Regions from separate parts of the Exiguobacterium sp. PHA03 genome, predicted to be linked through region 3. Evidence: predicted binding sites of a transcription regulator. Region 3 holds the regulator's gene; each other region holds the start of a gene.
The links. Region 3 encodes Rex, which represses fermentation and respiration genes when NADH is low (regulators of the CRP and FNR family bind a similar motif). Its sites were predicted from a motif close to TTGTGAAATATTTCACAA; they were not measured.
Positions count from the first base shown of each region.

Region 1: cydD (thiol reductant ABC exporter subunit CydD) is a predicted target of Rex. The motif match lies at 2,550-2,567, and genes of this name have one in related genera.
Region 2: Q7C19_RS14145 (cytochrome C oxidase subunit II) is a predicted target of Rex. The motif match lies at 3,655-3,672, and genes of this name have one in related genera.
Region 4: pflB (formate C-acetyltransferase) is a predicted target of Rex. The motif match lies at 3,194-3,211, and genes of this name have one in related genera.

Region 1 covers NZ_JAUTYQ010000002.1:22,810-28,388, reverse strand. The annotation lists gene cydC (thiol reductant ABC exporter subunit CydC) at 1-787, opposite strand, end outside; gene cydD (thiol reductant ABC exporter subunit CydD) at 784-2,514, opposite strand; gene Q7C19_RS11300 (Rrf2 family transcriptional regulator) at 2,723-3,205, shown strand; gene Q7C19_RS11295 (nuclear transport factor 2 family protein) at 3,228-3,596, shown strand; gene Q7C19_RS11290 (hypothetical protein) at 3,869-4,045, opposite strand; gene ypfJ (KPN_02809 family neutral zinc metallopeptidase) at 4,120-4,962, opposite strand; gene Q7C19_RS11280 (glycosyltransferase family 4 protein) at 5,156-5,579, shown strand, end outside.
Region 2 covers NZ_JAUTYQ010000004.1:65,562-71,140, reverse strand. The annotation lists gene Q7C19_RS14165 (CDP-glycerol glycerophosphotransferase family protein) at 1-1,018, shown strand, start outside; gene tagD (glycerol-3-phosphate cytidylyltransferase) at 1,035-1,424, shown strand; gene Q7C19_RS14155 (CDP-glycerol glycerophosphotransferase family protein) at 1,477-2,631, shown strand; gene Q7C19_RS14150 (Crp/Fnr family transcriptional regulator) at 2,789-3,502, shown strand; gene Q7C19_RS14145 (cytochrome C oxidase subunit II) at 3,735-3,848, shown strand; gene Q7C19_RS14140 (cytochrome c oxidase subunit II) at 3,861-4,331, shown strand; gene Q7C19_RS14135 (b(o/a)3-type cytochrome-c oxidase subunit 1) at 4,333-5,579, shown strand, end outside.
Region 3 covers NZ_JAUTYQ010000001.1:2,118,761-2,124,339, reverse strand. The annotation lists gene Q7C19_RS11040 (ATP-binding cassette domain-containing protein) at 1-1,677, opposite strand, end outside; gene Q7C19_RS11035 (redox-sensing transcriptional repressor Rex) at 1,845-2,504, shown strand; gene Q7C19_RS11030 (twin-arginine translocase TatA/TatE family subunit) at 2,504-2,701, shown strand; gene tatC (twin-arginine translocase subunit TatC) at 2,709-3,488, shown strand; tRNA gene Q7C19_RS11020 (tRNA-Ala) at 3,593-3,668, shown strand; gene Q7C19_RS11015 (S8 family serine peptidase) at 3,891-5,579, shown strand, end outside.
Region 4 covers NZ_JAUTYQ010000004.1:52,701-58,279, reverse strand. The annotation lists gene Q7C19_RS14095 (hypothetical protein) at 1-17, opposite strand, end outside; gene pflA (pyruvate formate-lyase-activating protein) at 104-823, opposite strand; gene pflB (formate C-acetyltransferase) at 858-3,107, opposite strand; gene Q7C19_RS14080 (hypothetical protein) at 3,447-3,875, shown strand; gene Q7C19_RS14075 (DEAD/DEAH box helicase) at 3,904-5,076, shown strand; gene Q7C19_RS14070 (hypothetical protein) at 5,073-5,579, shown strand, end outside.

The sequences.
Region 1 (5,579 bases), on a different contig from region 3:
CACCCACACCGAGGACAAGCCAAGAGATGATCAACGTCACCATCGTATTTAAGGCCAGGTTCGAGACAGCGTGTAAACCATTACGTTTCTCTTCCTCGACATACCGTTTCGCGACGGCATTCAAGTCCTGTTCCTTTTGATCGAGCTGTTGGTAAATCTTCAAATCACGATAGCCTTGGAATAACTCTGTCACTTCTGTCGACAAGTCACCACGTCGAACACGGACTGAACGGGCGAAGCGTTGTTCACGATACGCGAACCATCCCGGAATCAAGAAACCGGTCAGAATTAAACCAAGCAACAGAATCCCGGCAATCGTCCATGAGAAGAAACTGACGAAAAAAATCGTACAGAAGAAAACGAGCAGTAACACGATCGGTGGATAGAGGACACGTAAGAACGTATTTTGTAGACTCTCGACATCCCCGACGATCCGCGCAAGTAAGTCACCACTGCGGTACTTACCAAAAATCCCTGGCGCAAGCGGCTCGAGACGACGGTAAAATGACGTTCGGATGTCACTAAGAATCGTAAACGTCGCCCGGTGCGAATAGTAACGTTCCGCATACCGACTGACGGCGCGCGTCAGACTCGACACTTTTTGCAGGGCGATCAAGACGGCGAGTGTCTGGATCGGTGGCAACAAGGCTGCCTTTGAAATCAGGTAACCACTTGCTGCGAATAAACCGACCGCTGTCACACCGGCGAGGACACCGAAGAAGATCGACCAGGCGATATCGCGTTTTTGATGCACCATCAACCGAAAGACTCCTAATAATTCCTTCATCGTGTTTCCTCCCCTCTCTGGACGCTACGCATCCGCGCATATTCCGAATCGCGACCAAGCAATTCATCATGGGTGCCACGATCGACGATTCGTCCGCCGTCGAGAACGACGATTTGATCCGATCGTTCAATCGTATGCAAACGGTGCGCGACAGTGATGACCGTTGCCGATTGTCCGAGTTGCTCAATCGCTTGTTGGAGCAGTCGCTCCGTTTTGACATCAAGTCCAGTCGTCGGTTCATCAAAGACGACGACGTTCGGGCGTTTCAAGAACGCTCGTGCTAACGCAACACGCTGTTTTTCGCCACCCGATAGACCGCGTCCACCTTCTCCGATCACCGTGTCGATCCCTTCAGGCAACGTCGCAATCAACTCCTCGAGCCCTGCCGCCTGCGCCGCTTCGAAAGTCTCTTCCGGCGTCGCTTGACGAAGCTCACCAATCGCGATGTTTTCTGCCAGTGTTCCGGCATACAGATACGGATGTTGAGAAATGTAGCTCAACTGACGAAACCAGCTTGTTTCCTCCACCTGACCGCGCTCGGTTCCGTCGAGTAGAATCCGTCCTTCTTGTGGATCCGCGAGTCCGGCAATCAACTGCAAGACGGTCGATTTACCGGCCCCACTGCGACCGATTAACGCTACCTTTTGATACGGCTCAATCGTAAGCCCGATATCTTGCAAGGCAAAACGTCCTTCTTGGTACGTAAAGCCGACTTCATCCAAGACGATTTGTGGTGGACGATTCATCGTGAGTTCCGATTGACCGAATGCAACAGGACGATCGTCTGCCGTCAATTCGGCTGCGATCTGTTTCGCTGCTGCCACACTACCGCGTCCCGTGTGGAAAGCAGCCCCCATCTCTTTTAAGGCAAGATAGTATTCTGGTGCCAACACGAGCATCAAGAACGCTGGGATAAAGGTGATGCTTTGAAACAGAATCAAACGCAGACTAACTTCAAGTGCAATCATTCCCATGCTGAGCATCGAGATGAACTCAAGCATCAATGACGACAAGAAGGCGAGCTTCAAGACCGTTAATGTCGCATCTCGGAAATCGAGACTGCTTTTTTCGATGACGTCACGCTGTCGTTTCGCGCGACCGAATAACTTCAACGTCGTCAGTCCTTGTAACGTATCGAGGAACGTTCCTGAGAATGCCGTCATCTTCTCGAGTTGAGCATCGGCCCGCTTTTGCGTCATGATGCCGATGATGATGTAAAACAACGGAATGAACGGCGCCGTGATCATCATGACAAGACCCGTGATCCAGTCATAGCTGAATGCCGCAATCAAGACCATCAAGGGAACGATCGTCGTCTGGACGACTTTCGGCAAATATTGACTATAGTAGCTGTCCATCTCGTCTACTGCATCGAGCAAGACACTGACCTTCTGTCCCGCTTGCCCTTGTAGCATCATCTCGACTGAGCGACTCGTATATTTCGCAACGAGTGCTTCCCGAAGCGCCTGCTTCATGTGTGCCGATAACGTCGTACCAAGACGACCGTTCCAATACGTCACGGCGACTCGGAGCAACAACATACCGAGAACGGTGAGTAGTAACGGAATGACAGCTTCAAACGGTTGTTCTTTTAGGAAAATGCGATCGACCGTCAACACGATGCCGTATGACTGACCGACGACCGCGACCCCCATTAAGAAAGCCGCAATGATGAATTGAATGAGAATACTACGTGGAATCTGGACGATTCCTTTTAATGGATTCATATACAAACGTCCTTTCACAAAGTGTGAACGACTTTTAGTGAATATTTTCACATATCGTACATTTAGTATACCGAATCCGGAACGGGGATGCCATGCAGATGCTGTCGAAAAGGTGTGACGGTTTTGTGAGAGCATATCATTCGACAATTTTTCATCATCGAACTATTATGGATATACATTATCCACGTTTAACGAAAGGAGTCTTTCTATGCAAATGAAAACAGGAGTCGAGCAATCCGTTTATGCGATGTTGCTCTTAACCTTCCTGCCGGAGCGCGCCGTTTTGTCCGGTGAGTTCATTAGTCAGCAACTCGGTGCTTCACCGACCTATTTCCAAAAGCTCTTACGAAAACTCGTTCAGGCGGATCTGTTGTATTCCGTACCTGGTGTCAAAGGGGGCTTTCGCTTGCGACGTCCGGCAGAAGAAATTCAAATCTTCGATGTCTATCAAGCCATTGAGGGCAAACAGACATTGTACGCGTCAAGTGGTGTCTTTGAAGATTTGATGGGGATTCAGGAACAGGAGATCGGTCTGCTCTCGAATCTGATGACAGAGGCAGAAGATGCTTGGCAATCGACGTTGAAGTGCGAATCAATCGGCTCGATCCGTCAAGCAATCGATACCTCCTGTCCACCGGAACATTTAGAACGGTTGCATGCGTTAATCACAGACCGGATGATGACACTTTAATGAACAGAAAGAGGTTTTTACTATGGTATTGAATCGTTATTTCGACTTATTCGACGCGTCACGCACGGACGCACAAGCGTTCGAGGATCTCGTTTCCTTGTTTACGACAGACATCACGTTCGTTCTGAACGGACAACCAAAGCACGGCATCGACGCCTGGAAACAATTCGTCCGTCATGTGTTCACGGCGAATCAGGATATTAAGCACATGTACGCCGGCTGGGAAGAAACAACACCAGGAACGTATGAAACACGCTGGGCAGTTTGCGGAAAACGGGCAGACGGTAGCGTCTTCACGCAAGACGGAAAAGATATCGCACGTCTTAATGAAAACGGACGGATCACTTACCTGGAGAACGTTCCAGATGATCCGACGATGTTCCGTTCATAAGATTGCTTTTAAATAGCGAAAGAGGCTGACTCAAAAAAGAATGACGCGTCTTTTCACGTCCTTTCCTCAGGCGAGACACAAGCCAGTTTTCCTGCTTCATTCAAGCAGGAAAGCGGGTCTTATTTGTCTCTGGCAGCGCATAATGCGCTTTTTCCTGTAGGAGTGACGTGTGACGTGTCATTCTTTTTTTTACGAAATAAGGGTGGCAGATCATCATTCTGCCACCCTTATCTTTGTAGAGGACGACATGTGAGTCAGCCCCTTTTTGGTATTTAACGTTTCAGTACAAGCCGTTTCAATAAATAGCCCGTGATGACGAGTAACGACGCAATCGCAATATAGACCATGTAGACCAACAAGTTTGGCGCAAATCGTGACACGATGTACGTCAATACGACGACAGCCGTATACAGCAACAAAAATAGACTGATGTGCTTCAACTTCGACACTCCCCTTTGAATCCTTATCTCTTCTTTACGGAAACGACTGGAAAATGTTTCAAAAGGTATGTCTTTACTTCGTTTTATAGATTCTTCGCTTTGAATGTGTCTCCACCTTCGATCGTGCCGTTATCAAAGCCTTTTTGGAACCAACGCTCTCGTTGCGCCGATGTGCCGTGAGTGAAACTTTCCGGTACGACATATCCTTGTCCTTTCTCTTGTAACGTATCGTCCCCAACAGCATTGGCTGCTGTCAACGCTTCTTCAAGATCGCCTTCTTCGAGCAAGTTTTCTCCTTGCGCGTGATGCGCCCATACGCCGGCATAATAATCTGCCTGTAGCTCGAATCGAACGAGGTATTTATTGAACTTCTCCTCACTCATTTGCTTTCGAAGTGGCATGATCTCATCCGATTTTCCAAGTAACGTCTGGACATGATGCCCTACTTCATGCGCAATGACATACGCCATCGCAAAATCGCCCGGTGCTCCGTATTTCGTCTGCAGTTCATCATAAAAGCTTAAATCAATGTATAATTTCTGATCACCGGGACAGTAAAAGGGACCGACGGACTTCCCTGCTTGTCCGCAAGCCGAACTAACTTGATCCGTATATAAGACGAGTGTCGGTTTTTTATAGGTCTTACCATCTTCTTTAAATTCTTTCGTCCAGACTCGTTCCGTATCGGCCAAGACGACGGAGACGAAGTCCGCTGCTTCTTTTTCCTGCGCTGTTTCCTCATACGTCGTATTTTGCTGATCCCCACCGGTTAAGTCTCCGAGTAGTTCAGTTGGATTACCGCCCATCAAAGTGATGACGATCAGCAGGATGATCCCGACACCACCGCCGATACCGGCGATTCCTTTCCCACCCATTCCCCGCCGGTCCTCGACGTTCGAACTCCGTTCTCTTCCCTTCCATTTCATGCGCTTTCCTCCTACCCGTTTCGTTATTGTTCTTTACCCAAAAGCTTTTATACGTAACGCTTCAGGACATCATGGATGAAACAGAAGTCTATTGATTTGATGCATTTTCTAGGAATATCCTTCTACTGTAGAGAAGATTAGTAGCAGAACCGATCTTTCGGATCAAATTTTTTCTACGCAAAGGAGGTACGACATGAAACCTCATCTACTTTTTTTATCTTGGCGTGATGCTCGACATCCACAAGCCGGAGAAGCTGAAACTTTTATTCATGAAATGTTGCGGCGTGTCAGTACTACCTACCGAGTTACCCATTTGTCTGTCTCATTCAAGGGCGGATCACCGACGGAGTATCGAGATGGTATCACTTACCTCCGTTATGGTACGACAGCTTCTCTTATTCCATATGCACTTTATTATTACTGGTCTTATGCTAAAACGATTGATTTAGTTCTGGATCATTTGAATGGGTTTCATTTCTTCACACCACTTTATGTTCCACGTCATAAACGAACTTTATTTCTTTATCAATTGATTCGTGAGCGTTGGTCGACGACACTTGTTTTTCCTTTTTCAAAGCTTGGCGAATGGACAGAGACTCGACGGTTAAGCTGGTATA
Region 2 (5,579 bases), on a different contig from region 3:
GATGCATCCGGAGTGTGAGTTGATTTTCAGCAAGCAACGAGGTGTTGCATTTCCACCAAATGTCAAGACAGTAGATCGGTTGACGTTCCGCTGGATTTATTTACTTGCGACGTCACGGGTCTGGGTATCAAACAGTCGGTTACCGGGTTGGTTGATCAAACCGGAAAAAACGTTTTATCTCCAAACTTGGCATGGCACACCGCTCAAGAAACTAGCGCTTGATATGGATGATGTCCAAATGGCGAATACGACAACCGAACGATATAAACAAGGATTTAAGCAGGAAGCAGCAAAATGGTCTAGCTTAGTTTCACCCAATGCCTATTCCAGTTCAATATTTAGACGGGCATTTGCATTTGAAGGTGAGATGCTAGAAATTGGGTATCCTCGAAATGATATATTTTATCAAGAGGCGCGACATGCTAAAATCAAAGAAGCAGTATATCGCCACTATGATATTGATCATTCAAAAAAAGTCTTGTTGTATGCACCAACTTGGCGAGATAATGCATTCGAAGGTCAAGGGAAATATTCATTTGAGCTACCTTTTTCGCTAAATGAATTTGAAAAGCGATTTGGGGATGAATACGTTCTGCTTGTCCGAATGCACTATTTAGTCGGAAGTCGTCTCGACGTCACTGCTTATCCATCCGTTCGAAATACATCGGACTACCCGGATATCGCGGAGCTCTATCTGGCGTCGGACGCCTTGATCACGGATTATTCTTCTGTCATGTTTGATTTTGCGCACTTATCTCGTCCGATTTTATTCTATACGTATGATTTAGAACATTATCGAGATCAGTTGCGTGGATTTTACTTCGATTTTGAGCAGGAGGCACCGGGACCATTGTTGTCGACTGAAACAGCACTGTTTGAAGAGCTGAACCAGTTAGATGATTGGCACACACGGTATGCGTCAGCATTTCGAGCGTTCCAAGAGACGTATTGTCAATGGGATGATGGACAGGCTTCAGAACGGGCGATGAAGACGATCATAAAGAGAATTCACGGATAAAAGGGAGAGCAGAATCATGAAGAAGGTTATTACGTACGGAACATTTGATTTATTACACTGGGGTCATATCAACATCTTAAAACGCGCAAAAGCGATGGGAGACTATCTTATCGTTGCGATTTCAACGGACGAATTCAACCGTTTGAAACATAAGCAGTCCTACCATAATTTCGAGAATCGAAAGATGATTCTTGAAGCCATCCGTTATGTGGATGAAGTCATTCCGGAAAACAGCTGGGATCAAAAAGTAGAAGATGTGAAGAAGCATAACGTCGACCTCTTCGTCATGGGTGATGATTGGAAAGGCGAGTTCGATTTCTTAAAAGAGCATTGTGAAGTCGTTTACCTTAGCCGAACTGAGGGTATTTCTACGAGTCAGATTAAAACGGAATTAGCTTCGAAGTGATTGAAGAGGAGACCACACGACGACGTGCGGTCTTTCTTCGTAGAAGGGCAGGATGAAAGTGGTTAGAGAAGGAATCGTATGGGTCTATTTATTGTTGTTTCGTATTTGTTATGGTGTCTTTCGGTTGTTACCGCTTCGCCCCGTCACTTTATTTTGGATGACATACGGGGATAACGCAAAACCTGTTAATGATCGCTTGGCGCAGGAATTGCCAAATGAGAAACGGTATCTTGTATATGATCACCATTTCATGAAGCAGCCAGATTTATGGAAGTCAGACCGAATGCTTCGCTTTCGTCGATTACGGTTCGTCAGACTCGCATATTTACTTGCGACCTCCCGGACGGTTTTCGTCGATAATTATGTTGCGGAATTCAGTGTTGCTAAAACGCGACGTGGAACACGACGTATCCAGCTATGGCATGCCGGCGGAACGTTAAAGCAGTTTGGACTAACTTCTTCGAAAAGCCTGTTCGTATCGGAACGGATACGAAATCGGTTCCGACGTGTCTATCAGGAATATGGTGATTTCATCGTGCCGGGGATGCGTTGTGCGACACAATTCATGGCACCGCATGATTTAAAACGATCTCATTTTAAACCGTTCGGCATGCCGCGGACGGATTATTGGTATGATGAGGTTCAGCGGGAACATCGGGCGCTTGATTTAAAAGAACGTTATGTAAAACCCGACCGCCGGATTCTATTGTATGCCCCGACTTACCGCGAATATAAAGGAACGGAAGATCACACGATTCAACAATTTGAACAACTGGCTAAAACAGGCTGGACGATTCTTGTTAAGTTACATCCGACGATCCGAGCGCTTTCGACCTATCGTTCCGCCCATATACATCTTGTGGATGACACGTATCAGATCAATGATTATTTGCTCATCACGGATGTTCTGGTGACCGACTATTCGTCGATTCCATTTGAAAGCTGTCTTCTTGAGGTTCCAACGTTCTTATACACACCGGACATCGATACATATCGACAACTACCAGGACTTGTCGATCAGTATCCAAAACCATTACCGGTGCGACAAACGGAGCAGATGGCGCAATTGATGGAGTGGATCGTGTCTGACGCGATACTTGAAGAGTGCCGTCAGCACATGCAAGAATTCCAAACAAGTTGGTATGATCACCCACCAGGTCAAGCAGTTGAACGAATCGTTCATCATTATTACGGAACAGGTATGTAATACTATATCTGACGATTGCTTTAGTTTTAGAAAGCGGTCGTCAGATACTTTTTCAAAACTAATGTGAAACATTGAACAAAGTTTGACAATCTTTTGAAAATCCATTCTTTTGAACTGTGATGTTCTATACTAAAAGCAGAAGAAAAGGAGAGGAGAAATGGATATGCTGACTTGTGGAACGACTGAAGCGAATACATTCATCTTATCACCTGAGACAAGAACGTTACTAGAGAGCTTCATGACGGAAACGACGTTCAAAAAGGATTCCATCGTCTGTTGGGAAGGGGAAATGAACGACAAGTTGTTTTATGTGAAACAAGGAGGCGTCAAACTATCGAAGTTGACGAAAAAAGGCAGTCCATTACTCATGTTCTTATATTTCAAAGGGGATCTATTTGGTGAATTTGATGTAGGAGAAGCTTTTCCGAGTTCATACAGTATCGAGACGATGGAGGATAGTATCATCGGTTTCCTCTCAAAAGAAAAATTAGAGGAACTCATGAGAAAGGATGGTACTTTTGCGCTTGAGATCATGCGGTGGCAAGCATTGATGCGGAAACAGACGGAGACTAAATTGCGCGACTTGCTATTGTTCGGAAAACCGGGTGCGTTAGCTTCGACGTTACTTCGTCTCATCGCGATGGAAGGGGAACAAGTAGGAGAAACCTACCGTCTTGCAAAACGTCCATCCGATGGGGAGTTTGGTCAATTGATTGGCGCACCGCGTGAAACGGTCAATCGGATGTTCTCCCAGTGGAAAAAAGAAGGTGTCATTTCGATGACGCCAAAAGAAATCATCATTCATGATGCACAATATCTGCGTGATCTGTGTCATTGTGAAGGATGCCCAGCAGGTGTTTGTCGAATTTAATAGATAGTGTACAAACAATTCAAACGTGAAGCAGAATTTTCTGTCTCATGTATGGATTGTTTTTTTTGTAGATGAGTCGTGCCTCCTTCTCTTGTTCAGATGTGAACTTTTTGTGTGTTTTTAGAAAGAAAAGTGCGGATTTTTCACATTTGAAGTGATATATATCACAGTTTCCGAACTTGCTGAATTCTTACAATAAAGACAAGTTCAAAGCAGGAGAGGAGTAATCACCATGGACCAAAAATCAGAATCAAACCTCAAAGGAACATTTATTGCCGTCCTGATCGTAGCAGGTATCATCATTGGGATGTGGAGCTCAATCTTTCTATTATTCTTATCACGGTAAGGGGGAGTCACAATGCATATTCATCGTCTAGAAAAAATCTGGCTGATTTTTGGAGCAGTGATGCTTGGCGTCTTTTTAACCATCATCGGCGTATCCGCTTTTGCATCCGGAAATCAACCGCCATCCGATGCAACATTGATTGATCCGACGAAAGTTGATCAAACGAAACCATTCGACAAGCCAGGACTAAAAAAAATCGATGACGACCGATACGAAGCGATCATCGTCGCACAAGCGTTCCAATTCACACCAAAAGATATGGTCATTCCCAAAGGGGCAACGGTTGATTTTTTGGTGACATCAAAAGATGTCGTCCATGGCTTTGAAATTGTCAAGACGAATGTCAATATGATGGTCGTTCCTGGTCATATCAATTCCATTGAATATACATTCAAGGAAGCTGGCGAGTATTTGGTCGTCTGTAATGAATACTGTGGATCGGGTCATCATATGATGGCAACCAAAATCAAGGTGGTGGAATAAGATGAATGCCATTTCAAAAAAATTAAGACAGTTCGAGATGGAGCGTGGTCTGCCTGCTACCGTCATCGGAATTAAGGAAGCGAAGCTCGCTTTCGCACATGTTAGTTTTTCACTCGTTGCCTTATTGATTGGTGGTTTATGTGGATTGTTGCAAACGATGGTGCGGACAGGTGTCATTCCAGAAATTGCTGGAGTCGGCTACTATGAGCTTCTCACTGCCCACGGGTTAATGCTTGCGATCGTCTTTACGACATTATTCATATTTGGATTACTGTTTTCATTTTTAGGTCAATCCTTTGGACGTTTCGAAGACTTTCCTCGACGTCTCGGGTGGGTTGGATTCTGGTTCATGATCCTTGGTGTCATCCTCGTCACATGGATGGTACTTGCAGGAGAAGCTTCCGTCCTCTATACATTCTATGCACCACTCAAGGCACATCCAGTATTTTATATTGGACTCGTCATCTTCGTCGTCGGAACGTGGATTGCTTCTGGTGCCATGTTCCGTATGTATGCTGATTATAAACGGGAACACCCTGGCGTTCATCCACCACTTCAAGCATACATGAGTATTATGACTGCCTTATTATGGGTGGTTGCGACACTCGGAGTAGCAGCGACGATTCTCTTTCAGCTCCTTCCCTTATCCCTTGGTTGGACGGATAAGGTCGGAATCGAGCTATCCCGGACGCTATTTTGGTACTTTGGTCATCCACTCGTCTATTTCTGGTTGTTACCTGCCTACATCGTCTGGTATACAGTCATCCCGAAAATCGTTGGTGGAAAGGTTTTTTCCGACGCGTTAGCACGTATGTCATTTTTATTGTTCCTCCTCTTTTCGTTCCCGGTTGGTTTTCACCATCAATTGTTAGAGCCGGGGATTTCTGCTTTTTGGAAGTATGTCCAAGTCGTCTTAACGTTCCTCGTCATCATTCCATCATTGATGACAGCCTTCTCGATGTTTGCGACTTTTGAGTTGGCGGGTCGTCGGAAAGGGGCGACCGGGGTATTTGGTTGGGTGAAAAAAATGCCGTATCGCGATGTACGTTTTCTTGCACCGTTCATCGGGATGTTGTTCTTCATTCCTGCAGGTGCAGGTGGTGTCATCAACGCATCCCATCAACTAAACATCATCGTTCACAATACGTTATGGGTCACAGGACACTTTCATATCACGGTCGGTGCCGCTGTGGCATTGACGTTCTTTGGAACGGCTTACTGGCTTGTCCCGCTCTTACGTGGTCGAAC
Region 3 (5,579 bases):
CGTCTTCGATGCCGTGACTTTTGCCGCTTTTGCCTCTTCGGCTTCAAGGCGAGCGATTTCTTCTTGTTCGGCCTTCTTCTCTGTGTAGTACGAATAATCGCCGAGGTATTCTGTCACACCAGCTTCACTCATCTCGATGACGCGTGTCGCGATCCGATCGATGAAGTAGCGGTCATGGGAGACGAAGAGTAGCGTACCTTCATAGTCGACGAGAGCGTTCTCAAGGACCATCTTCGAATCCAGATCCAAGTGGTTCGTTGGCTCGTCAAGGATGAGGACGTTCGTCTTCCGGAGTTTCAGTTTTGCGAGCGCGAGACGTCCGCGTTCGCCACCAGACAATTCATGAACGATTTTGAAGACATCGTCGCCGCTGAACAGGAATTGTCCGAGCACAGAACGGACTTCTTGTTCGCGCATCAGTGGCCATTCGTTCCAAATCTCATCGATGACACGGTTCCGGTCATTGAGTTCCGCTTGCTCTTGATCGTAATACCCGATCGAGACGCCGGTGCCGAAACGGAAATCACCGAAGAGAGGACGTAAACGACCGACGAGGACTTTTAAGAGCGTCGACTTCCCGATTCCGTTCGGTCCGACGAGTGCCAGTGATTCACCGCGTTGCAAGCGGAACGTGATGTCTTTTGAGACAGCTTCTTCGTAACCGATCGCCAGTTGATTGACTTGAAGAACGTCATTCCCGCTCTGTTTTTCGATTGGGAAGGAGAGGACCGTGCTACGCTCATCTCCATCTGGACGATCGAGTCGGTCGACCTTTTCGAGCCGTTTTCGAACGCTTTGAGCACGCTTTGTCGTCGTCGCCCGAGCGATGTTACGTTGAATGAAGTCCTGCATCTTCGCGATTTCTTCTTGCTGCTGTTCGAACTGCTTCATTTCCTGGTCGTATAAGGCTGCTTTTTGTTCCAAGTACTTCGTATAGTTCCCCGTGAACTTACGACAGACATTGCGCGACAATTCATAGACGACATTGACGACTTGGTCGAGGAAGTACCGGTCGTGCGAGACGATCAGAACGGCACCACGATAACCACCGAGGTAACTTTCAAGCCAAGCAAGCGTATCGATATCCAGGTGGTTTGTCGGCTCATCGAGAATGAGAAGCTCTGGTGCTTGCAGGAGCATCTTCGCTAAGGCGAGCCGTGTCCGTTGACCCCCGGACAATGTCTGAATCCGGCGCGAGTAATCATCCGGATAAAAGCGCATGCCGTGCAGGACGGAGCGGATATTCGCTTCGAACTGATAACCACCGGCTTCTGAGAAGTCGTGTTGCGCTTGATCATACGTCTTCAAGAGACGATCGTACGCGACCGGGTCGTTCAAAATGTGCTCCATGCCCATCTCGATTTCCATCCGGCGCAGTGTCCGTTCTTGTTCTTGCAGATGTTCAAAGACGGTCAGCATCTCGTTCCAGATCGTCTCATTCGATTCGAGACCACTGTCTTGCGCGAGATAGCCGATTTTGACATCTTTACCTTTCATGATATCGCCCGAGTCATGACTGAGTTCACCAGCGATGATTTTGAGCAAGGTTGATTTACCGGCACCATTTCGACCGACGAGCGCAATTCGGTCGCGCTCCTGTACTTCTAGTTTGATATTTTCTAAAATCGGCTCGACGCCGAATGATTTCGAGAGTTGGTTGACTTGTAAGAGTATCATTTCCATCCATCCTTCCACCCTTTAGTCTATCACGAACAAAAGCGCGAGGTCCTGCGGAATATATTATTTGTGACTCTATGTGAAGTGGTTTACAATCAAGGAGAGTAGAAAGCTTTTTGCAAAGATTTGGGTGCCACGATGGATGTGGCCGAAGGGGGAACTGCAGGATGAATGGACCAGACACAAAAATTCCACAAGCGACAGCAAAACGGTTGCCGCTATATTATCGTTTCATCCAAAGTTTATACAATTCAGGTAAGCTCCGCGTCTCTTCTGCTGAGTTAAGCGAGGCGGTGAAGGTTGATTCAGCAACGATTCGTCGCGACTTTTCCTACTTTGGGGCACTAGGGAAGAAGGGGTATGGATATAACGTTCAACATCTCTTAACGTTTTTCCGGAAAACCTTGAATCAAGATGAGGTGACGAATGTCGCCTTGATCGGGGTCGGTCATCTCGGAACAGCGTTTGCAAATTATAACTTTTTAAAGAATAATAGTACTCGGATAGTCGTTGCGTTTGATGCGGACGAAGAGAAGGTCGGAACAACGACGCATGACGTTCCAATCTATCATGTTTCGGACATGAAAGAACAAATCGAAGCGAATCAGGTCGATGTCGCCATCTTGACGGTTCCATCCCAGTTCGCACAGTCAGTAGCGGATGAGTTAGTCGAGTATGGTGTGACAGGCATTCTGAACTTCACGCCTGCACGGTTGAACGTGCCAGCGAGCGTTCGGGTTCATCACATCGATTTATCGATCGAGTTGCAGTCGTTAGTTTATTTCATGAAGCATTATTCGCAATCAGCTGAAGGAGTGAAATCATAATGGAAAACCTTATCCCGCTCACGCTAGGTATCGGACCTGCGAGTATCGGATTAATCGCTGTCGTCGCGTTGATCATCTTCGGACCGAAGAAGTTACCGGAATTCGGTCGTGCTGCCGGTCAAACATTGAAAGAGTTCAAGAATGCCACGAACGGCATCATGGACGACGATAAAAAGGACGAACCGAAAGAGAAGTGATTGAATCATGACGGTTGATCAAGAACAAAGCATGACGTCGCACCTAGACGAACTGCGTAAGCGGATTGTCTGGTCGCTCCTCATCGTCGTCGTCCTGTTCGCTGTCGCATTTCCGCTCGTCCGACCGCTCGTCCGTTTTCTGCAAGCGGACTTAAAAGAGCTCGGTATCGGATTAAATGCCTTCAACGTCGCCGATCCTTTAATGTTGTATTTGAATCTTGCGTTCATCATCGCGCTGATTTTAGCGTCACCGTTCTGGATGTATCAACTGTGGGCATTCGTCCGACCAGGGCTTTATGAAAAGGAACAAAAAGCAACACTGACATATATTCCAGTCATCTTCTTTCTATTTTTGGCTGGTGTAGCCTTCTCGTATTTCTGGTTGCTTCCTTTCTTGCTCGAAGTCTCAACGGATCTCGGGAAAGAATTGGGGATCGAGCAAGTCATCGGGGTCGAAAACTACTTCAGTTTCTTGATCCGGTTGACGATGCCGTTTGGTCTTCTCTTCCAATTGCCGGTCGTGACGATGTTCCTGACACGTCTTGGTCTTGTGACGCCATATTTCATGCGAAAGAATCGGAAATATGCGTATTTCGCGCTGTTCGTCGTTGCGGCATTGATCGCACCGCCGGACGTGACGTCACACTTGATGATCTCAGTGCCGTTGTTCGTTCTCTATGAAATCAGTATCTTGATTTCTGCGCGGACGTATAAAAAGGTCTTGATCCTCGAGCAACAGGCAGAGCTTGAACGACAGGCGGATTTGATGCGTGAATTGAATAAATGAATCGTGAATTCCTTCCAGCAATTTCGGGAGGAATTCTTTTTTATGAAAGCGTTATGTTTATATTGATAAAGCAGTTAGCGATGCGTATACTAAAGATAATTCATGGGGGCTTAGCTCAGCTGGGAGAGCGTTTGGCTGGCAGCCAAAAGGTCGTCGGTTCGATCCCGATAGTCTCCACCAAGTGCATACGTTCAACTCCTCGAGTGCTCGAGGAGTTTTTTTATGTTCCCAGTTAAATTCCTTCCAAATATAAAATGTCACCAAAAAGAAATAAATTAAAAAAATAGACAAATATAAATTGTTTATTTCCATTAACTTCATTAAACTAAAAATACAGAATTTTCTTTAAACTGTTTTATTAGTATTACTACTATGGTTTTACAGAAAAGGGGAAACGAACGCATGAAGAAGAAGATTGCACTTATGGCAGCCGTCTTAATGACGTCTTCCAATCTAGTCAGTGCGCAAGGTGCACTGTCCTCGCAAGACAAAGCGACGGGTCAAAAACCGCAGGCGCTCTCACTGAAGAAATCGGGGCAAGAAAAGAACTACAAACAATCGGATAAAGTCCGAGTCGTCATCGAGATGGAACAAAAACCGGCGATTCAAATCGCCCAATCTCAAAACAAGCGGTATAGCACATTGAGTAATGCCGAAAAGGAATCGATCAAGGATCGACTCGTCAGCGTCCAAAAATCAGTCAAGTCAGCTATCGCTAAAAAAGCGATTCCTGTTACATATAAAGAAAGCTTCACAACCGTCATCAACGGATTCAGTGGTGAAGTGAAGTTCGGTGACATCGAAGATATCAAACAACTCGAAGGAGTCAAAAGTGTACATATCGCGCACGAATATGCGCGCCCAACCGTCGATAAAGGTGCCAAGCCAGACATGCTGTACAGCAAGGACATGGTCAATGCGAAGGAAACGTGGCAGGACTATGGCTTCAAAGGGGAAGGAACCGTCGTCGCGGTCATCGATACGGGGATTGATCCATCGCACAAGGACATGGTCTTGAGTCCAGAGACAAAGGTGGATTTAACCTCTTCGAAGGTCGAGAGTGCGAAAGAAACAAAAGGCTTAAAAGGAAAGTACTTCACGGAAAAAGTACCGTACGGCTATAACTATGCCGATCACGACAGCGAAATCCGTGACTTAGGTGCGGGGGCATCGATGCACGGGATGCACGTCGCAGGTACGGTCGGAGCAAACGGGGATGAAGCGAACGGCGGCATTAAAGGGGTCGCTCCAGAAACACAGCTCCTTGCGATGAAGGTCTTCGGTAACGATCCAGGGATGCCATCGACATTTAGTGATATCTACATCAAAGCAATCGATGATGCCATCGCACTTGGAGCGGACGTCATCAACATGAGCCTGGGTTCGACGGCATCGTTCGTCAACGCAGATGATCCGGAGCAACGCGCGATCGTCAACGCGATGAACAACGGTATCTTGTGTGCGATCTCTGCTGGTAACTCGGCGTTTGCAGGTCATGGTGCGGGTAATCCATATACAGCAAACCCGGATATCGGTGTCGTTGGTGCACCAGGATTGACGAGCCAGGCGCTCCAAGTCGCGTCACTCGAAAATACGAAATTGACGCTTGAAGGCATGGCGCTGACGATCGACGGTCAGGATGCCGGTTATTTGGCATACCAAAAACAAGATTCGCCGAATCCGATTGCCGTCTTCGATAAAGAGAAGAAGGATGTCGTGTATGTCGGTGACGGTCAAGCTTCGAACTATGAAGGTAAAGACGTCAAAGGGAAAGTCGTCTTCGTCGTGCGGACAGGTGATTTTAACTACAGCATGATTCAAGCAGAAGCTGAGAAGCAAGGCGCAGCAGGTGTCATCGTCCGTGGTAAAGTCGATCATGGGGATTACGTCAGCATGGCGCTCAACAATCCGACGATTCCACTCGTGACGCTTAGCATCGCGGACGGGAATGATCTCGAAGCAAAAGCAAAAGAAGGCAAGGCAATCGCAGTGACATTTGACGGAAAAGCGGTCTCAACCGATAACCCGGTCGCAGGACAAATGTCTGACTTCACGTCATGGGGTGTCACGCCAAGCCTTGACTTCAAGCCG
Region 4 (5,579 bases), on a different contig from region 3:
GAGATGATTTCATTCATCAAGCGACCTGTACGAGTGATTGCTTCATTTCGGTGTTGTACCTCCTGTTCATAATCTATGATGTCATTGTAACAAATTGGAAACGTTAACACAAGTACGATTCAAGTAGGGTTTGCGCAGCGTTTGTTTCTTCTCGTGAAGGGGGAAGCACATCAGTTAACGGATAAGCAAGACCAAGGTTTTCCCACTTATAGACTCCGAGTTGATGATACGGCAGTACCTCGACGCGCTCGACGTTTCCGAGCGTCCGGATGAACTCGCCGGTCTGACGGAGGAAATGTTCCGACATCGTAATACCTGGAACGAGGACGTGGCGAATCCAGACGGGAATGTTTCGCTCGGCTAGGCGTTTTGCGAAGGCGAGTGTATTGGCGTTACTCCGTCCAGTCAAGACGCGACAAGCAGCATCGTCGATATGCTTGATATCGAGCAGAACCAAATCCGTCGCATCGAGAATGGCGTCGATGTTTTTTGGGACGACAGATCCAGCGGTATCGATGACCGTATGCAGTCCATGCCGCTTCGCTTCTGTTAAAGCAGCCTCTAGGAACTCTGGCTGAGCGAGCGGTTCACCTCCAGAGAAGGTGATTCCGCCACCCGTCGCCTCGAAAAAGGAGCGATAGCTGATCGCTTCTTTTACGACTTCGTCTGCTGAGACACGCTGTCCGCAACCGAACTCCCATGTATCCACGTTATGACAGTATTGACACCGTAGTGGACATCCTTGCGTAAAGACGATGAATCGAATGCCAGGACCATCGACTGTTCCACATGATTCAACGGAATGGATCATACCATAGGTCATTCTGCTCACTTCCTTTCACATACTACACATCATTTTAGAGAGAACCGTGGAACGTACGATTGATGACATCAATCTGTTGTTCACGCGTCAGTTTAATGAAGTTGACGGCATAACCGGAAACCCGAATCGTTAACTGTGGATACTGTTCTGGATGCTCCATGGCATCGAGTAACGTCTCACGGTCGAAGACGTTGACATTCAAGTGATGACCTTTTGAAGTCGTACCACCCATATATCCGTCAAGTAATCCGACCGTATTGCGAATACGTGTTGCTTCCTCCTTACCAAGTGCTTTTGGAACGATCGAGAACGTGTAGGAGATACCATCGAGCGCATGTTCATATGGTAGTTTCCCGACAGACGTCAGAGCAGCGATAGAACCACGGGTATCACGTCCATGCATCGGGTTAGCACCGGGTGCAAATGGTTCACCCGCACGGCGTCCATCGGGTGTATTTCCTGTTTTCTTACCGTAGACGACGTTTGAAGTAATCGTCAGGACAGACTGTGTCGGGAGCGCATTTCGATACGTTGGATGTTTACGGATTTTCTCCATGAACAATGTCACGAGATCAACCGCCATCTGATCGACTCGTTCATCGTTATTCCCGAACTTTGGAAACTCACCTTCGATCTTGAAATCAACTGCAATCCCATCCGCATCTCGGATCGGGCGGACTGTTGCATAACGAATAGCGGATAGACTGTCAGCGACGACCGATAAACCAGCGATGCCGCATGCCATCGTCCGTAAGATTTCCGGATCATGTAAAGCCATTTCAATCCGTTCGTAACTGTACTTATCATGCATGTAGTGGATGACATTCAGTGTGTTGACGTACAGTTCTGCGAGCCAATCGAGTTGACGATCGTAAGCCGCCATGACTGTCTCGTAATCGAGTACTTCGTCGAGCATCAATGGTGTGGCTGGGGCGACTTGAATTTTGAGCTTCTCGTCCATTCCGCCATTGATTGTATAAAGTAATGCTTTTGCAAGGTTTGCTCGAGCACCGAAGAACTGCATCTGTTTCCCGATCCGCATCGCGGAGACACAACAAGCGATGCCGTAATCATCCCCATAAACCGGCAACATCAAATCATCGTTCTCATACTGAATCGAGCTTGATATGATCGACATCTTCGCGCAGAATTCCTTGAATCCGCGTGGAAGCTGAGTGGACCAGAGAACAGTTAGATTCGGTTCAGGTGCCGGACCGAGTGTCGAAAGCGTGTGTAAGAAGCGGAATGAACTTTTCGTGACATTTGATCGACCATCTTCACTCATCCCGCCAATCGATTCCGTTACCCACGTCGGGTCGCCAGAGAAGAGATCGTTATAGTCCGGTGTTCGTAAGAATTTGACGATCCGAAGTTTCATGACAAAATGATCGACGAGCTCTTGTGCTGTTTCTTCCGTCAAGCGGCCGGTCGCAAGATCACGTTCGACATAAATATCGAGGAACGTCGAGACGCGACCGAGTGACATAGCTGCACCATTTTGTTCTTTGATCGCAGCAAGATAAGCAAGATAGACCCACTGGAATGCTTCTTGTGCTGTTTCTGCAGGGCGGGAGAGATCAAAACCATAGCGAGTTCCAAGCTCGGTCAATTCCGTTAATGCGCGCAATTGTTCATTCATTTCTTCGCGGTCGCGGATCATCGATTCAGAGAGGAAGCCGCCACGTGCCTTCAAGTCTCGCTTACGTTCTTCAATCAAACGTGCTGTTCCGTACAAAGCGACACGACGATAGTCGCCAATGATCCGCCCACGTCCATAGGCGTCTGGTAATCCTGTGATGATACCGGCTTTACGCGCGGCGCGCATCTCTGGAGTATAAGCATCAAAAACCCCTTGGTTGTGTGTTTTTCGGTAATCGCTGAAAATTTTCGTGACGGTCTCGTCTGCTTCAAAGCCATACGCAGCTAAGGCATCATTCACCATCCGAATCCCGCCGTTCGGATGAATTGAACGTTTGAACGGTTCATCCGTCTGTAAGCCGACGATTTTTTCAAGAGAGGGATCCAGATACCCTGCATCATGCGAGAGAATCGTTGATGGTGTCTTGGCATCGACGGCATACACACCACCACGTTGTCGTTCTTCATTCGTCAACTGTAGAATTTGTTGCCAAAGCCGTTGCGTCGCTTGCGTCGGATCGACTAAAAAGTGATCATCACCTGTATATTCCGTGCGATTGAGCCGGATGAAGTCTGCAACATCGATTGTCTTGATCCATTCGCCAGACGTAAAGTTTGCCCAGGCACTCGTTTTTTCTAATAACATGGATACCACTCCTTTAAAATTGAGCTAATGATCAGTTCCTTATGTGAATAGTGTAACAAAAGGAGGTAGAGATTCCCTTTACGTTCATGTGAATATTTTAACAAGTGAACAAACGTTGATATGACGGGCTTTCTTTATTTCTGTACCTATGAAAGAGTGAAGATTAAAAAACAGTTGAAGTCTGGTAAATCAAGATTTTCACGGAACTGTATGAGCTGATTTGAAAAAGATCCACTAGCACAGTTGAAACTGTGAGGAATGTCACGTTACGGTATCTTGTGTTTTTAGGACGTATCGTTGACAATGAAAAAGGGAACATAGAACGTGGAGGTGTGCCAAATGGAGTATGTGTCATTAACGCAACAAGGAGATTATCAGTCGGGAGACTGGGTCTCGCTGAAAATCGGATCGGAAGGTTCGACGCGAACTGGGATGATCACAGAATTTGAAGGTGATGGATTCTGGATTCGGTTTGAAGATGATTTTGATTATGAAGACTTTATCGGCTATGATGAATCATACTGGATTGCGCTTGTTCGCCGTCCCGTGGACGTAAAAGCGACGTATGCGAGTCTTGCCGTGTATCCGGCACTCGCTGCAGAATTACAGGATCGTGTCATCCAAGGCTTCGAGATTTTAAAGGAAGAAGCTGGTGAAGAAGAAGTCCGGTTCCACATCCGATTGCTCGACGCAGGAAATGAATATACACAGACAATACGGGGATACCGTGATGCATCAGGAGATCATGTCGAATACGTAACGGCATGATGGAATTAAGAGAGTAGGAGAAATCGTTATGAACTTTACAAAACCATTTTTACAGGAAGCATGGGAACGGGCGCGCTTTACAGAGTTGATGCCTGTTCAAGAACAAGCGATTCCGTTGTTGCGCGAAGGAAAAGATGTCCTAGCTGAAGCGCCGACAGGAACAGGGAAAACGCTTGCTTATGTCATTCCAGCTTTAGAAAAGATTGAAGTGGAAGAGCCACACGTGCAAGTCGTCATCACGGCACCAACACGGGAACTCGTCATGCAAATTCATCAAGTCATTCAATTATTTGCTCAAGGAAGTGGTATCAAATCCGGTGCATTCATTGGTGGTGTTGAATTAAAGCGACAATATGAACGATTGAAGAAAAAGCCGCAAATCATCGTCGGAACACCGGGACGTCTCGTCGAGTTGATTGATTCGAAGAAGCTGAAGATGCATAAGGTGAAATTGATCGTTTTAGATGAAGCGGATCAAATTTATGAAAGTGGCATGAGTGACTCGGCGACGCGAATCGCAAATAGTGCGCTACGCGATCGACAACTGGCATTTGTCTCAGCGACATTGCCGGAACGGACAGCAGAATGGGGACGGACGCTTGCGAATGATCCTGAGACGATTCGTGTTGAGCGTGCCGTCAGCACACAAGTGACATTCGGTTATTTGGAGACTTCACGTCGTCAGAAACCGGAATTGTTACGTCGTCTGGCGAACATGCAAGGATCAAAAGTGCTGACATTCATCAACAATCGCTCATTCCTTGGACCATTGAATGGCGAGTTGAGTAAATTCTCACTGAAATACCGGATTTTAGACGCTGAAAAAGGAAAGCGAGAGCGGATGGAGACCTTGCGTTCTTATAAAAAGGGAGAGTTTCCTTTACTCGTCACGACAGGTCTTGCGGCGCGTGGGCTTGATATCGAAGCGGTCACACACGTCGTCCATTACGATTTACCGGAGTCGCTTGACGATTTCGTACACCGTTCAGGTCGGACGGGACGCGGAAACGCAAATGGGATGGTACTTGCACTTGTCACGGATCAAGATTTAAAACACTTAAAAACACTTGCAAAGCAAATGGGCGTCGAGATGGAGCCAATGGAAATTTACCGCGGAGAAGTCATTCCGAAACGTGAATTCACAGCTCCTCAGACGATTAAGCGACCGGCTACTCCTCACCGGAAAGGGCGATCGAAATGAAGAACGATCGAAAAGTAATTCCATTTCCGACGACGGTTTCTGAAGCGGAAATGAATGCAGCCTTGAAGAAAATGTATCAGGAAGCAGCAACAGCACGCAGTACGGACTGGGTCGCTTTCATTGAAGAGATTGCGACAGAAGGACGTTGGTATTTAAAAGATGCTGAATTGTTCCGGGACTTATTCGTTGACTGGGCGATCTTCTATGAAACGGATGATCAAGGAAAAACACCGCACGGTCGTTTTCTCGAGCAGATAAAAGACGAGCTATCACCTAGTCTCTATCGCGCCTTGCGTGGATTAGCTGACCCGATGCCGTCGCTGTTTCAAGTCGATGCAGATGGTGTTGTTGATTTAATGTCGAAACAGACGTATCAAACGGATTTGGCTGAGATTGAAGTCGAACCGGGGGATCTGTTGATTGGGAAACTGCTCTATATTTCTGGTAAGTGGCGCTTTGCGATTGCCTACATGAAGGTAGCGCGCGCATTAGTACCAGAAGTC